Regions from separate parts of the Thalassospira sp. SN3W genome, predicted to be linked through region 1. Evidence: predicted binding sites of a transcription regulator. Region 1 holds the regulator's gene; the other holds the start of a gene.
What was found. Region 1 encodes PhoB, which activates phosphate uptake and scavenging genes when phosphate is short. Its sites were predicted from a motif close to TNTCATAAAACTGTCA; they were not measured.
Positions count from the first base shown of each region.

Region 1 (5,117 bases):
CGGTATGGTGGCGTTTATTGTTGATATCCCGGGCGGTGCACTTGATCCGGCGACAGTTCTGCCGGTGCAGATTTATCTGTGGGCGGATAGTCCGGAACGTGCCTTTGTCGAGAAGACTTCGGCGGCCATCATGGTCTTGCTGGGCTTCCTGATCCTGATGAACGGATTGGCCGTGTATCTGCGCAAGAAATTTGAACGGAAGTGGTAAAATGGCTGTTGTAACTCAAAGCGCAATGACGGCAGAGCCGTCAGTCACTAGCCCGAAAATGACGGCCCGTGACCTCAATCTTTTCTACGGCGACAACCAGGCGCTTTTTGATGTCAATCTTGACATTGTCGAACGCCAGGTCACAGCACTTATCGGCCCGTCGGGCTGCGGCAAATCAACCTTCCTGCGGTGCATGAACCGCATGAATGACACGATTGACGGTGTCACGATCAAGGGCAAGGTAACGCTTGATGACCGTGATATCTATGACAAGGCAATCGACGTTGTTCAGTTGCGCGCGCGCATTGGCATGGTGTTCCAGAAACCGAACCCGTTCCCGAAGTCGATTTATGACAACGTGGCCTATGGCCCGCGTATTCACGGTCTGGTGAATTCGCGCGACGAGCTCGATGAAATCGTCATGACCTCGCTTGAACGGGCGGGTCTACTGAAAGAAGTCAAAGACCGTCTGCCGGAACCGGCAACCGGTCTTTCTGGTGGGCAGCAGCAGCGTCTTTGCATTGCACGTGCGGTTGCCGTCAGCCCCGAAGTCATCCTGATGGATGAACCGTGTTCGGCACTTGACCCGATTGCAACCGCAAAGGTCGAGGAACTGATCGACGAGCTTCGTTCGAACTACACCATTGTGATCGTGACGCACTCCATGCAGCAGGCTGCCCGCGTGTCGCAGCGCACGGCGTTTTTCCATCTCGGCAAGCTGGTCGAAGTGGGCGAAACCGATCAGATTTTCACCAATCCCAAGGACGAACGCACCAAGGGATACATTACGGGTCGCTTCGGTTAAGTCCGGGCAGGAGTATTTTCGATGGTCGATGAGAAACATCATATCGTCAGTTCGTTTGACGAAGAACTGACCCGTCTGAACAACATCATTTCGCAGATGGGCGGGCTTGCCGAAAGTCAGCTGATTTCCGCCATTCGTGCGATCGTTAAACGGGATTCGGAACTGGCCGAGAAGGTCATTCTTTCCGATCACCGTATCGATACGCTGGAACAGGAAGTGCAGGATTTTGCCGTACGTCTTCTGGCCCTGCGTCAGCCGATGGCAGATGACCTGCGGCAGGTGGTGACCGCGCTTAAACTGTCCAACGATCTGGAACGTATCGGTGATCTGGCGAAAAACATCGCCAAGCGTGCGCAGGTTCTTAACCAGGTGCCGCCGATCCGCCCGGTTCAGGTGATCCCGAACATGGCCAAGCTGTGCCAGGAAATCATCAAGGACGTTCTGGATGCCTATATCGAAGGTGATGCGGAAAAGGCCCAGCGTGTCTGGGCGCGCGATCAGGAAGTTGACGATATGTACAATTCCCTGTTCCGTGAACTGCTGACCTATATGATGGAAGATCCGCGTAACATCACGGCATCGACCCATCTGCTGTTTATCGCCAAGAATATCGAACGTATTGGCGATCATGCGACCAACATTGCCGAAACGATCTATTACCGGATCAAGGGCGAAGACCTGCCGATGGATACTCGGCCAAAAAATGACGCGGCGAACTTTGCCGTCGTAGAACCGAATGAGTGACACTGGAGCATAGGAAGATGGACCCAACGGTTCTTATCGTCGAGGACGAAGCTGCAATCGTAACCATGTTGCGCTACAACCTCGAACGCGAGGGGATGCAGGTTGTCGAAGCCGGGGACGGTGACGAAGCGTTGAAAATTCTGGCCGAAACCCATGTCGATCTGGTCCTTCTGGACTGGATGCTGCCGGTGATGTCAGGGATCGAGGTTTGCCGCCAGATCCGCCGGAAGCCTGAAAGCCGCGATTTGCCGGTGATCATGGTTACGGCGCGTGGCGAAGAAGGCGACCGCATCCGCGGCCTTGATACCGGGGCCGATGATTATGTGACCAAGCCGTTTGCGATTGGTGAATTGCTGGCTCGTATTCGCGCACTTCTGCGTCGATCCGGTCCGGCGCAACCACAAGGGCAGTTGATCTATTCCGATATCGAAATGGATCTGGCCGCCCATCGTGTCAGTCGTAACGGCAAGGCTATCCATCTTGGCCCGACCGAATTCCGTCTGCTGCGTTATTTCCTGGAACATCCGGGGCGGGTTTTCTCGCGCGAGCAGCTTCTGAATGCGGTTTGGGGGCCGAATATCTATGTCGAAACCCGCACGGTTGATGTTCACATTCGTCGTCTGCGCAAGGCATTGAATGACGTCAAGGGAACGCGCGATGTGATCCGCACGGTTCGTGCCGCGGGTTATGCACTGGATGTCGAAGCCGCCTGATTGCGGTTATTCCGGAAGACGAAACGAAAGACCCCCATTATTGTGATGGGGGTCTTTGCGTTTCAGGTGCTTTTCCTGGATTTTGCCGGTTTGGCAGTTTTTTGTGCCTGGTCTTCGGTTTTTTGGCGCGCGGTGCGCGGGGCAAGTTCGTTCATCAGCAGCATATCGGCACGCCGGAACTTGGCTATTTCGATATCGATATCTTCCTGCGGGATATCGCAGGCCGCCAGAACGTGATCGGACAGGCGTAAACCGGTTTCAAGTACCTCTGGGATGGCCGCATCGGCACCACTGCGTGACAGCGGACCGATATGGGTGATGTCCTGGGCACGGGCAAAGATTTTCAGATGCGGATAATGCTGTCGCAGCAAGGCGACGGTCTTTTCCGTTGCGTGCGGGTTGCCCATGGCAACGGCGGCAATATGGGCCTGTTCGGTATGGGCGGCACGAAATGTTTCCGGTCGGGACCCATCGGCAAAATAAACCGGCAGACCTTCGGCTCGGCCACGCGAAACCTGTTGGGCATCGGATTCCAGAACGATAAACGGGATTTCCTTGGTGCGCAGCAGACGGGCCAGAACCCGGCCCACGCGCCCGCAACCAATCACCAGAACATGTTTCTGAATGCCGTCGGTTTCATCCGAGATCTCGCTTAGCTGATCGGTTTCCTTGGGATGAAGCTTCTGTTCGATGCGATGGCCGAGCGAAATCAAAGTCGGCGTCAGACCCATCGAAATCGCAACCACCGGGATCAGCATCACGGCGATGTCAATCGGAACCGCCCCGTTCTGCGATGCCAGTGCAAGCATGACGAAGGCGAATTCACCACCGGCGGCCAGGCTCATGGCGACCCGGATTGACGATGCCCGGTTAAAGCCGATCAGCAGGGACAATCCGAAAAGAACCGCTGCCTTTATGACCAGAAGCCCGATCAGCCACAAAATGATCGTTCCGGCCTGACCGATGACCACATTGGCATTGACCGACATTCCCACAGACATGAAGAACAGCGACAGGAAAACACCGCGAAATGGCGAAATGTCGGCTTCGATCTGATGGCGGAATTCGGTTTCGGCCAACATTACTCCGGCGATAAAGGCACCAAGCGCCATTGAAAGGCCCGCGGCTTCGGTCAATGTGCTGGCAGCCAGAACGACAAACAGGGTCCCGATTGCAAAAAGTTCCGGGTTTTTAAGGGCCGCAATATACCGAAACAGTCGTGGCAGCAGATAACGACCGGTCAGCAACAATACAGCAACCGCCCCCACACCGCTTAGTGCGCTGATCCAGGGGCTGGTTTCGCTCCCGGCATTGCCTGCGGCCTGCACCATGATCAGGAAGGGACCAACCGCAACGTCCTGCAACAGCAGGATGGCAAGGGCTGCACGCCCGAAACGTGTGTGCAACTGGCGCTCATCGGAAAGCTGTTTAAGGATAATGGCTGTTGATGACAGGGCGAGCGCCCCGGCAATCACGATGGAGGCGGGCATATCGTAATTGATCAGCAGCAATACACCGAACATCACGGCCATCGTGACGCCGATCTGCAGGAAACCAAGGGTCGCGAACCGGCCCCCAATCACACGCAGGCGTTCGCGCGACAATTCAAGACCGATCATGAACAGCAGAAAGACAATGCCAAGCTCGGCGACGGTTGAAATGTCTTCGCGGTCACTGATCAGGCCAAAACCGAAAGGGCCGATGCAAAAGCCACCGATCAGGAAACCGATGATCGAGTTCGCACGTAATTTCTGTGCCAGCGGGACGGCAATCACCGCGGCGGTCAGGACAAGGAACAGCTCGAAAAGAACGCTGTGTGACATGATGGATTATGCGTCCGGCGCAGATAGGCGTGTAAAGGAAGTCGTTCAAATCAGGATAGCGGAAATACCCCTATGATTTCTATGGAAATTTCGCGTATGAGAGGGCATCTGTGATGGATGACACGTCTTAAGAGCAGGCGACCGCGACGATTGCTTTCGGCATGCGTGCCAGTGTGGGAACCGCATCACACCGATGTGAAGAATGGTATTACGACGGGACGACGCAGCTTGCTATTCTGCGTTCGCAATGCCATGTTCCGCTGGCCTGTAAAAGGGCATGAAAAAATCAGAAATTTCCCCAAACGAGCAGGCCGGAATTGGAACAGTTCATCCCCTATTTGCAGATTATCGGTGGTCTTGTGCTTTTGACTGCCGGTGGTGAGTTCATTGTTCGCGGTGCTGTCGGTCTGGCGCTGTTGATGGGGGTTTCCAAGATCATTGTCGGTTTGACCGTGGTTGCCGCAGGGACGTCGGCCCCCGAATTTGTCGTGTCGCTGAATGCGGCGCTTGCCGGGTCGGGCGACATCGCGATGGGGAACGTGGTTGGTTCTAACATTGCCAATATTCTTTTGATCCTCGGCGCAACAGCGGTTCTAAAACCGATTACGGCATCGCGGACCATGGTTGTACGCGATGGCGGCACCATGCTGCTGGGAACCGTTCTGTTCATCGGGCTTTGCATGTTTGGCGTTGTCGAACGCTGGGCTGGGGCGGTGATGCTGCTGGTTCTGGCAGCGATCTGGTACTTTACCTATCAGCATGACAAAAAAAGCCCGGGTGATGCCAGCCACCTGCATGAGGAAGAAGTCGACGAAGTCGGCGAA
Region 1 covers NZ_CP121124.1:1,468,638-1,473,754, reverse strand. The annotation lists gene pstA (phosphate ABC transporter permease PstA) at 1-208, shown strand, start outside; gene pstB (phosphate ABC transporter ATP-binding protein PstB) at 210-1,013, shown strand; gene phoU (phosphate signaling complex protein PhoU) at 1,035-1,757, shown strand; gene phoB (phosphate regulon transcriptional regulator PhoB) at 1,775-2,470, shown strand; gene P8T57_RS06605 (cation:proton antiporter) at 2,533-4,293, opposite strand; gene P8T57_RS06600 (calcium/sodium antiporter) at 4,611-5,117, shown strand, end outside.

Region 2 (5,117 bases), 1.8 Mb from region 1:
TCATTGAAATGATGACTTTGCCAATCGCAAAGCCAAGTCCAAGAACCATGCTATTAAACAGCATTTCAAGCGCCGTAACACGGCCTTTTGTTGCCGCCGTGTCAAACAGGATCGCGCCGTAATTTTCAAGGAAATGTCCGCCAAACCAGAACTGCAAGCCGTTCTGAAACAGAAATTCACGCGTATGGGTCGATGAAACGAACGCAATCCATACCGGCAGGATCATAAAGAGCGATCCAAGAATAAGGATCACATGATTGGTAATAGAACGCCATTTTGACTGATACATGACGCGTCCCCCTAATAATGCACTTTGCGTTCGATAAATCGGAACTGGAACACAGTCAGCACGCTGACCATGATCATCAGCAGCACGGATTGCGCCGAACTACCGCCCATATCCGCTCCAAGGAATCCGTCGACATAAACCTTGTAAACAAGGGTTGCTGTCGCACCACCCGGTGATCCCTTGGTCGAAACATCGATGATCCCGAACGTTTCAAAGAACGCATAGGTAAGGTTGATCACCATCAGGAAGAATGTGGTTGGCGCCAGCAGAGGGAAGGTAATCGTCCAGAAACGACGTTCTGCACTTTTGCAATCCAGAGTGGCGGCTTCAGTTACCGATTTCGGAATTCCCTGCAAACCTGACAGGAAGAAAATGAAATTCACACTGACCTGTTTCCACACGGCAATCAGAGTCACGACAAATGCCGCATCATTGGCGTTCTGGATGTGATTGAACTCAAACCCGAAGCTGTTAAACAGCTTGTATAGATCGCCCATCAAAGGGTTGAACAACATATTGCCCAGCAAGCCAGCCACAGGCGGCGCAACGGCATATCCCCACATCAAAAGCGTTTTATATGATTTGGCTCCGCGGATCACTTCATCGGCCCGAACGGCAAGAAACAGCGAAATCGCGATGGAAATGAATGCCACAAGGAAGGAAAAGACAGCTGTGAAAATGGCTGACTTCAGCCAGCTGCTGCTCGAAAGCACATCCTCAAAATTTCGGAACCAAACAAACTGCGAGGACATGCCAAAGGCGTCCTCAAGCAGGAAAGACTGGTAAACTGCCTGTGCGGCAGGCCACAGGAAAAATATCGCAATAATCAGAATTTGTGGTGCCACAAAAAAGTATGGCACCGGGCTGTGCCCGAATTGTACGCGTTTCATTGCTGACGCAACCCCAAGACCGGTCCAGGAATCGAAAAACAGGGCGGCCGGTAAAAGCCGCCCTGTCAGCGAGATAATGCTTAGTTCGAATAGGTATCGTGGAAGCGTTTCAGAAGCGCATTGCCTTCTTCCTCGATCGTAGCAAAAGCTTGATCGATGGTTGCTTCACCATTCATCATCTTGTCGACTTCGCGATAGATGACTTCACGGATCTGAACGTAGAAACCAAGGCGATAACCTTTGGTCCACTCTCCACCTTCTTCGGAAAGCTGCTGAATGCCGACTTCGGCGTCCGGGCTTTCGTTATAGTAGCCTTCTTTCTTGGCAAGTTCGTAGGCCGCGGTGGTGATCGGAACATAACCGGTTTCTTTGTGCCAGTAGAACTGGGTTTCCGGTTTGGTCAGGAACTCGAAGAATTTGGCAACGCCGGCATCTTCTTCTGCACTGTGGCCAGAGAATGCGAACAGCGAGGCACCACCGATGAAGGTCGATTTCGGCGCGTCACCAACGCCTTCCCAATATGGAAGGGTCGAAGTGCCAAATTCAAACTGTGCAGATTTTTTAAGACCACCGAACGAGCCGGAAGAACCGAGCCACATTGCGGCTTTCTGCTGCAGGAAGGCGTCCTGGTTGGCGCCCCATGCGCGGCCATAGTAACCGAAATAACCGGCATCTTTCCATTCTTTGACGTGCTTCCAGTGATCTTTGAGCGCGTCATTGTTGTATAGAAGTTCAACATCCGTGCTGTCATAACCATTGTTGGCCGTTGCCATCTGAAGGTTGTGACGCGACATGAAGTTTTCAAAGAAGATCCACGGGCTGTGTGACTCGGCAAGGCCTTCGAAACCGGCTTCTTTCAGCTTCGGTGCGATTTCTTCGAATTCCTGCCAGGTTTTCGGCACCTCAACACCGGCTTTGGCCAGCGCATCTTTGTTGAAATAAAGCAGCGGGGTCGAGCTGTTGAACGGCATGCCAATCATCTTGCCGTCGGAATCGGCATAGAAGTAGCGAACCCCCGGGATGTAATCATTGATGTCAAACTTGACACCATTTGACTGCATAAGGTCCTGAACCGGTTTAACAGCGCCTTTGGCGTTAATGATGGTTGCAGCACCGGCATCGAAGATCTGGATGATGTTCGGCTGGTTTTTCGCGCGGAAAGCAGCAATACCGGCCGTCATCGTGTCTTCGTAACCGCCTTTGTTCACAGCAACCAGTTGGTATTCGTCCTGGCTGGCGTTGAAGTCGGCAGTGATCTGATTGACGACATCGCCCAGTGCGCCGTCCATGGCATGCCACCAGGTGATCTCGGTCGCAGCATTCGCTGTGCCGCCCAGTGCGAACACAGCTGCTGCTGCCATCAGGGTTTTGCGAAACATGATCTTCTATCTCCCAAATAAAAACTCGTTCGCGCCAACCGCCTGTTGATCGGTCGACACAACGCATTCGTTTTCATTCGAGGGGGACGTTTCCTCAAGTGACAGTTTTCGGAAATTTACTTTTGATGCGCGAAATGACCTTAAAAACTGTCAGTTTTTGATTTTCAGTGTGCATTCGACCCCTTCAAATGTTCATATGAACATCTCATAAATCGAACAGCTTGCAAAGGCTTTCAATCCTGATGAATGGCATAAATGTCTTTCACATGCGCACATTTAACATTTTCCCAGATTTTTCGGCACTTTCACAAATATTACAAAGTCATGCACTTGCAACAATGCATTGCAACAACTCCATTTGCATATGCAAAACGGGTACCCAAAGGATACCCGTTCAATGTTCATTTGCGAACATGGATCGCTGCATCTTGACGCTGTAATCTCAGGTGGAATTCCTGTCACGCTGAACAAAAACGGAAAGCAATGCCAAGCCGCCAGAAACCACCATAAGCAGCAGGGACAGCGCGTTCAGAACCGGTGTTGATCCCTGTTTGAGGCGGTCAAACATGGCAATGGTCAACGGCGCATCAGATCCGACTAGCATCAGTGTTGTGTTGAAATTTTCAAACGACATCAGGAATGCAACGATCCCCGCCCCGATCAATGCCGGTTTCAGGAATGGGATGGTAACCGTCCAAAGAGCTGCCTGTCGTGTTGCACCAAGATTAAGTGCGGCTTCTTCCAGGCTGATGTCAAATTTGCGAAGACGCGCAGAAATCACCAGCGTCGTTATCGTAGTGATAAAGGTAAATTGCCCGATAATCACCAGAAACAGCCCCGGTCGCAGGAAATCAATATCCCATCCAATCGCTTCTTCAATTCCGTTTGCAATGGCATTGGAAAAGACCAGAATCGATATGCCCAATATGACCCCGGGAATAACCAAGGGCGACAACGCCACCACATAAAGCAGATTTTTGCCCGGAAACTGCGCACGTTCAAACAGGAACGCATTGCAGGTTCCGACAGTAACCGACAGCAAGGTCACCCAAAATGCGACAAAGGCTGAAACCCCAACGCTTTCCAGTAACTTGCCGTCATTGAATATTCCGATATACGGACCGTCGCTGCCAAAGAACCATTTGAGTGTGCCTCCCTCCCATGGCATGGACGGGAACAGGCTATCATTGAAGGCAAACACACCAACAACAATCAACGGCGCACTAAGGTAGATGAAAAATAGAGCGATATACCCTGCGTAAATGCCTTTGTAAAAGCGCGGCTGCGGAATGCTCGGAATCATGGCGGTTTCCTCCCTCAGCTCACGGTTTCTGAGAGTGTCTGGCGGCTCAGCTTCAGACCGATCCAAACAATCATCGATGACAGAACCAGCAACAGAAACCCGAATGCCGATCCGGATTCCCAGTTAAACCGCGTGATGAACTGTGTATAGATTTGCTCGGTAAACCAAAGGCTATCCTTGCCGCCCAAAAGATTCGGGGTCAGATAGTTACCAAGTGTCAGCATGAAAACAACGATGCAGCCTGACGCGATTCCGGGCATGGCATGCGGAATGACGATATCGCGTGTCACCGTGAATGCATTTCCGCCAAGGTCATAGCCTGCCTCAATCAAACTGTCGTCAAGGCTGTCAAGTACTGACACAAGAGGCACGACCATGAACAACATCGACGTGTATACAAGCCCCACCATGATGGTGGCATCATTATAAAGCATCTCAACCGGCCCATCGGTGATCACGGCCCATTGCAGGAAATTGCTGATCACACCGCTTTCGCGCAGCAAAATCATCCAGCCAAACGTCCGCACCAGCTCTGATACCCAGAACGGGATCAGACATAGCAGGAACAAAACATTCTTGCCTTTGCCCCGCATGACTTTGGCGATGTAATAGGAAACAGGAAAACCGATCAAAAGCGTAAGTACGGTCGCCATGATCGACATCACCGCCGTTCGAACATAGGTGTTCCAATAAAGCGGCTCGACAAAAAACTCGGTGTAATTGATCAGGCTGAATTCGTACTTGCCATATGAAATCCGTTCACGCAGCGACACAAGCAACAAGTCGACATGCGGCAGGATCACCAGCAAAAACAGCCAAAGCAACAAGGGCATGGCCAGCAATAGCGCGCCAAAGCGAACAGCCCCGCCAGTGCCCGAGGATGCAGGATTTGTCATGCTGTCGCCTCTTGATTTTGTGCTGCGACAAAGCATCGGGTCTGTTCAGCCCCCCAGGTCAAATTGACCAGATCACCGGATTTCAGATTGGCAAAAACACCCGTTTGCGGTAACGCAACCGTCATTTCATGGCCCGTTGCCTTATCGCGGACCTGAACACTGCTGGCGGCACCATTAAACAGAACATTGTCAACTTTTGCGGCAATCGCATTGTCAGTCTTGCCCTGCCCGTCAATCGCGATGGCTTCCGGACGGACAAAAACATCAACAGGTTGCCCTTCAGCCAGTGTTGGATGAGTCTTGCGAGATGCCAGAACGGCCCCACCGGTCGGTAGATTGATAACGATATGATCGTCATGC
Region 2 covers NZ_CP121124.1:4,154,300-4,159,416, reverse strand. The annotation lists gene ugpE (sn-glycerol-3-phosphate ABC transporter permease UgpE) at 1-289, opposite strand, end outside; gene P8T57_RS19110 (ABC transporter permease subunit) at 301-1,179, opposite strand; gene ugpB (sn-glycerol-3-phosphate ABC transporter substrate-binding protein UgpB) at 1,260-2,558, opposite strand; gene P8T57_RS19100 (ABC transporter permease) at 3,001-3,861, opposite strand; gene P8T57_RS19095 (ABC transporter permease) at 3,876-4,757, opposite strand; gene P8T57_RS19090 (ABC transporter ATP-binding protein) at 4,754-5,117, opposite strand, start outside.
Region 2: a site for PhoB is predicted at 2,658-2,673, ahead of ugpB (sn-glycerol-3-phosphate ABC transporter substrate-binding protein UgpB). Genes of this name have one in related genera too.